Regions from separate parts of the Neisseria sp. P0021.S007 genome, predicted to be linked through region 1. Evidence: predicted binding sites of a transcription regulator. Region 1 holds the regulator's gene; the other holds the start of a gene.

The links. The regulator sigma-54, encoded in region 1, starts transcription at its own class of promoters, with help from an activator protein. The targets are predictions, from matches to a motif close to CTGGCACGCTTCATGCTT.
Region 2: a site for sigma-54 is predicted at 1,746-1,763, ahead of ACTHUR_RS06765 (pilin). Genes of this name have one in related genera too.

Annotation. Positions count from the first base shown of each region.
Region 1 is NZ_JBQCXA010000002.1:376,402-379,769, reverse strand. It holds gene ACTHUR_RS04850 (AmpG family muropeptide MFS transporter) at 1-619, shown strand, start outside; gene hpf (ribosome hibernation-promoting factor, HPF/YfiA family) at 693-1,007, opposite strand; gene rpoN (RNA polymerase factor sigma-54) at 1,057-2,412, opposite strand; gene lptB (LPS export ABC transporter ATP-binding protein) at 2,578-3,312, opposite strand.
Region 2 is NZ_JBQCXA010000004.1:46,013-49,380, reverse strand. It holds gene glnD ([protein-PII] uridylyltransferase) at 1-1,138, shown strand, start outside; gene ACTHUR_RS06765 (pilin) at 1,933-2,403, shown strand; gene ACTHUR_RS06760 (pilin) at 2,518-2,976, shown strand; gene ACTHUR_RS06755 (Lrp/AsnC family transcriptional regulator) at 3,367-3,368, shown strand, end outside.

The DNA of each region.
Region 1 (3,368 bases):
TGAGTTCTTCTCCCGCAAAGGAATCAAACAGGCCATATTGGTATTGCTGTTTATCTTTCTCTACAAACTGGGCGACAGCATGGCCACTTCTTTGGCTACACCTTTTTATCTGGACATAGGCTTCAGCAAAACCGACATCGGCCTCATCGCCAAAAATGCCGGTTTATGGCCTGCTGTCATTGCCGGTATTGTAGGCGGTATTTGGATGATAAAGCTCGGTATCAATAGAGCTTTGTGGATTTTCGGCGTGGCGCAATGGGTTACTATTCTAGGCTTTGCTTGGTTGGCAAATTTTGGCAAGTTTGAAACCATCACACTGACAGAGCAAATGATGCTTGCGGCCGTGATTGGGGCAGAAGCAGCGGGCGTAGGTCTGGGTACAGCGGCGTTTGTTGCCTACATGGCTCGTGAAACCAATCCTGCATTTACGGCCACACAATTAGCCCTCTTTACCAGCCTGTCAGCCGTTCCACGTACATTTATCAATGCTTCGGCAGGCTATCTGATTGAAGCGATGGGCTACTTCAATTTCTACTGGCTGTGTTTCGCTTTGGGCATACCGGGCATGTTGCTGCTGTTTAAAGTGGCACCGTGGAATGGTGAAAAAGTGAGTAACTAGATTGCCAGTCTAAAACATCTAGCAAAACAAAAGGCCGTCTGAATATTCAGACGGCCTTTATCATACAAAAACTTTATTCGGCAGCAGGTTTGACAGTACTGCGGACATCGCCGCTTTTTTCTTTATGTTTCAAAACAGCGCGGTCGAGTTTGTCCATCAAAACATCAATCGCGGCATACATATCCTGTTCAATCGCTTCAACGTGCAAATCTTTGCCTGCCAAATGCACATCGGCTTCGGCTTTCTGGCTGACTTTTTCCACCGAGAGCGTGATGGTCACGGAAATGATGTTGTCGGCGTGGCGACTGATTCGTGCCAACTTGTCGGAAACGTAGTTTTTGATGGCTTCGGTAACATCAAAATTCAGACCGGTGATTTTCAGATTCATGATACAGCTCCTTCGGTTGGTTAGTCCGTCAAAACGGATCGGAATATATCTACTCGGTAAATTTTCGTTTGTGTGCCGGTGGGATGTCTAATGATTCTCTATATTTAGCAACTGTACGTCTGGCAATTTCAATGCCGCGTTGTTTTAATAATTTGACGAGGGTCTCGTCCGAATAGGGTTTGCTGCTGTCTTCACTTTCAATCAACTGGCTCAATACGGCTTTGATTGCGCCTTGGCTGAACCCTTCGCCATCATCATCGGCATTGACTGCCTGTGTGAAGAAATAGCGTAACGCAAACAGGCCGCGCGGGCAAGACAAATATTTCTGATTGGCGGCACGCGAGATGGTACTTTCCGCCAAACCCAATTCGGCGGCGGCATCTTTCATCAGCATGGGAGACAGGCCGATTTCTCCGAAGATGAAAAAATCTTCCTGATTTTTGACGATATACTCGGCAAGGCGGAGGACAGTGCTTTTACGCAGCTCCAAAGAATCAATGCGCTGCTTGGCTTCGTTGATTTTTTCCTTCCACTCCGGTGCGCCCTCTTCCTCTGATTTCATCAGGTCGCAATATTCCTGATTGAGCTGCAGCTTCGGCCAAGCCGCTTCGTTGCTGATGACTTCCCAGCCGTCCTTGCCCTCTTTGACCCAAACGTCAGGCTGAATATAAGGCGTAGGCGTGGCAGAGGCGAAGCCGTAGGCTGGATAGGGATTGAGCCCGGCAATCATATCGAGCGCGGCTTCTATGGTTTTGCTGTCGGTATCGGGATAAAGTTTGCGGAAACGCAGAACGTTTTGTTTGCGGTTTTTGCCTAAGTCTTGAAGCGAACTTTGCACCAAATGCGCGGCCATTTGTCGGGCAGGAGAAGCCGGCAAACGCATTAACTGCAACATAAGCGACTCGGTCAAATCCGCCGCCGCCACGCCGGGCGGCTCAAAGGTTTGCAATACATCCAGCGCGTTTTGCAGGGCTTCTTCGTCCAGCATCCATTCCAACGGCGTGTGGTCGATAATTTCTTCGAGGCTGTCGGTGAGGTAGCCTTGTTCGTCCAAAAAATCAATCAAGACGTGAACATAGGCCGCTTCCACTTGCGAGAGCGGATGCTCGCACACTTGGGCATGCAGATAGTGTTTGAAATCCTCTTCTTCGGCGATGTTGCTCCAAATATCTTCGGCATCGTCGCCGCTCAACTGCTGACCTGCGCGCGGCATGGTTACCGCACGGTTGAGCCCGCTATCGGCAAATTCATCGCTTTCCGGACGCTCAAGCAGAGGATTGTCTGACAACCAGTCTTCCACTTCGCGCTCAAGCTCAAGACCCGACATCTGCAAGATGCGCAGAGACTGTTGCAGCCGCTGGTTGAGCTGCTGGGTCTGTTTGAGTTTAAGGACGAGTGAAGACATAGTGTTTAATTCGAAATGTATGGATAGTTTTTCAGACGGCCTTTATACGGCAGGCCGTCTGAAAGATTAGTTTATCGGTATTATATTTGTATTTTTAGTGATTATTCCAATATTTATAGCCGCCCTCAATTGAAATGAGGGTCTCATATACCGTCAAATATGCATTCAATATTTGAAATTTTCACCCAAATAAACCGAACGGACTTGTTCATTGTTGACTAAATCATCCGGCTTGCCTGAAGCCAATACCGTACCGTCGCTGATGATGTAGGCACGGTCGCAGATGCTGAGGGTTTCGCGCACGTTGTGGTCGGTAATCAATACGCCGATACCGCGTGATTTGAGGAACTCGATGATTTTCTGAATATCGATGACGGCAATCGGGTCAACGCCGGCAAAAGGTTCGTCCAACAAAATGAAACGCGGCTGCATGGCCAACACGCGCGCGATTTCGACACGGCGGCGTTCGCCACCGGACAAGGACGGCGCAGGGTTGTTGCGCAGGCGCTCAATATTCAAATCTGCCAACAGTTTTTCAAGTTCGGCATCGATGCGGCTTTTGTCCTTCATGCTGATTTCCAAAATGGCGCGGATATTTTGTTCCACGGTCATTTTGCGGAAAATCGAGGCCTCCTGCGGCAGATAGCCAACGCCGAGGCGGGCGCGTTCGTGAATGGGCAGGTGGCGCAATTCTTGGCCGTCCAACATTACGCTGCCTGCATCGGCGGCAATCAGGCCGACTATCATGTAAAAGCTGGTGGTCTTACCCGCGCCGTTGGGGCCGAGCAGGCCGATGACTTCGCCGCTTTCGATTTCAAGGGAGAAGCTTTTGACGACTTGGCGTTTTTTGAAACTTTTTTGCAGGTTTTGAACCACAAGACGGCTGTTGTTTGCGCTCATATTCTGTTGACTTTCGATATTGACCTCAGGCCGTCTGAAACTTTTTCAGACGGCCT
Region 2 (3,368 bases), on a different contig from region 1:
CTACACCGCCGCCCTGTTGCACGACATCGCCAAAGGCCGCGGCGGCGATCACGCCAAAGAAGGCATCAAAGACGCCCAACAATTCGCCGCCGACCACTACTACACCGAAGAAGAAAGCCACCTCCTCGCATGGCTGGTTGAAAACCACCTGCTCATGTCTACCGTTGCCCAAAAAGAAGACATCCAAGACCCGCACGTCCTCCAAGCCTTCTGCCGCCGTATTCCCACACGTGAATACCTCGACGCACTCTACCTGCTTACCATTGCCGACATCCGCGGCACCAACCCAAAACTTTGGAACACATGGCGCGCCAGCCTGCTCCAAACCCTCTACCACAGCACCGCCGCCGTTTTAAACAGCAAAAAACACGATCCCGAACGCCTCCCCAACCGACGCGAACAAGCCGTGGCCGACCAACTCACGCGTGCGGCCGTTCCCCTCAAAAACCAACAAAAACTCCGCCGCATCCTCGGCAGCGCATACTACGTCCGCCATCAGACACGGGAAATCCTCTGGCACACCGCAAACCTCGCCTACGACACCCAAAGTCCGGCCGTCCGCAGCCGTATCCTTCCCCAAAGCAACAGCCTTCAAGTCATGGTGTTCATGCCCAATGGCGACCGCCTCTTCGCACGCCTCTGCCGCATCTTCAGCAGCCACCGTTTCGACATCCAAGCCGCCCGCGCCTTCATTACCGAGCACGACTACATCCTCGACACCTTTATCCTGCAACTTCCCGACAATCTCCCGCCCGAAGAATATCCCGACCGCCAAAGCGCACTCGAAGCCGAACTCAACAGCTTCATCCACGGCAATACCACCGTCCAAAAACAAAGCGGCCGCCCGCACATCAGCCGCCGCATCCGCCATATTCCTATTCCGCCTACCGTAATCATCACCCCCGAAGAAGATTATCCCGGCTGGCACACCATAGACATCACCGCCGTCAACCGCCCCCATCTCCTCGCCGACATCGCCGAGACCTTCTTCGCACACAACATCAGTCTGCGCTACGCCAAAATCACCACCTTGGATCAGCGCATTGAGGACAGCTTCATCACCTACAGCCCATCCCTCCAAGACCCGCAAACCCAAAACACCCTAAAACAGGCATTGATCGAAGTCTTGACCCCATAAAGGCTGTCTGAACATCTTAAAAACATAGGGTGAGCATTTTTGCTCACCCTAATCACATCCAAACATATAAACATCCTGAATATACCCTTCTAAAACACTCAAGAAATCCAAAGCCTTAAAATGCGAACCAAAACTTCCTTCTGACATAAAACTACATTCCAAAATCATAACTCAAATGAATATAATTCCAATAACAAATTTTCATTCATCTATTACACCAAACCCTCTTTAAAAATCCTTCCTTCCAAATTTTCTCCTTATCCGTATTCAAACAAAATACGCATACAAAATAAAACCTATAAAAAACAAAAAAATAAAATAAAAAAATATTAAACTTACCGATTAATCCATAAAGATACCGCCCATCTAAATCAATTAACATATTATTAAACAAGCTTAATTTCTGACAAAAAACGTCACACACCCAAACTTATCTCCCTTTCCTGTCACAAAAAACACAAAACTGACAAAAAACGTCAACCCCCTATTTCCTTAAAATCCTGAAACTTTCAAACAAAACCTCATAAAACTTAAAAATTAAAAAATAAACCCAATAAAAACAATAAACAAAAAATAAAAAATAAATTTTTTAATCAATTTTGCGCACTTGGCACACAGACTGCTTGAAACAACACGTCCGATAAGGCCCAAGCCTCAAAGCAGCAAGCCCGACGGAAGCTGTATATTCCTTCTTACTTTATGGTTTACTCATAATACATAGTGCCAAGCACATTACGGACTTTTTACTTAAATTAAACATAATTATTCACACTTTCAAACTGGAGTTTTAATCAATGAAAGCAATCCAAAAAGGTTTTACCCTGATCGAATTGATGATCGTCATCGCGATTATCGGCATCTTGGCAGTTATCGCCCTGCCTGCATACCAAGACTACACTGCACGTGCCCAAGTTTCTGAAGCCATCACTTTGATGGAAGGTCAAAAGTCTGCTATTGTCGAATACTATGCAGATAAAGGTGACTGGCCTAAAGACAATAAAGCGGCAGGTATTGCAGCGGCTACTGATATTAAAGGTAAATACGTTGCTAAAGTTAATGTAGCTGATGGTGTTCTGACAGCAACAATGAAAGATAAAGATGTAAATAAAGATATCCAAAATGCAACTATTTCTCTATCGCCCGAAATTACTAATAAAGCAGCAAACTCCAAAGGCTCCTTCACTTGGACTTGTACTCCAGGAAAAACCAAAGGTGTAGATACAAAATTCTTACCTTCTTCTTGCCGCCCAGCTGCGAAAAAATAAGCTAGCTAATCTAATTTAAATATCTAACAAAAGATATTCGACTCAAAGCAAATCCCATAATAATTATGGGATTTGCTTTATAAAATAAAAATAAGAAAACGACATACTCAAAAAATGAAAAAACTACGCAACGCCCAAACCGGCTTTAGCCTGATTGAGTTGATGATTGTTATCGGCATCATCGGCATTTTGGCAGTAGCAGCTCTTCCCGCATACCAAAACTATGTTGCCAGAGCACAAGTAGCAGAAGGCATTATGCTGGCAGGCAGTATGAAAAGCTACGTCGAAGAAGCCTATGCGGATAAAGGCAGCTTGCCGCTTGACCTCAATATCAAGCAACTCGCTTCAGACGACAATAAAGTCGGTAACTATGTAAAGATTGTCCGTATTGAAGATAATGGCACTATTGTTGCCGCCATCGGTAATCAAGCCGCTGTTCCTGTGAAGAATACCGAAATCCACTTGACACCAAGTTTTGCAAAAACAGGTAGTACTAAAGGTACAACAATTTGGTCTTGCGGTGGCACCATGGATACACACTTCCTTCCCGTATCCTGCAAACAAAGCTTGTAAGCTTATTTCCCAAAACACAAAAATACATTGCGAAGAAAACCCCCAAACAAAGCCAAATACAAACGCGGAAAACGAACAAATCAAAAGAACAAAACTCTCCAAAACAAGGTCATTAAGAGCCTGAATCATCACATTACGAAAATAAATGCCGTCTGAAATCATTTTCAGACGGCCTCTTTATATCCAATCCTAATATGACATAAAACTTTTATCTTGATTAGTTTCAGACGGCCTTCATCTTTTCACAACTACATAAAACAAATTCGCAACACTCCTGATAAGACAATTTGTCGCCCATCTGAACTCAATATATAATTTAACCATACAAGTCTTTATTTTTAAGCATTTTTCATTTTTAAAACATACATTGCCTACATTGGGAGAAACATCAT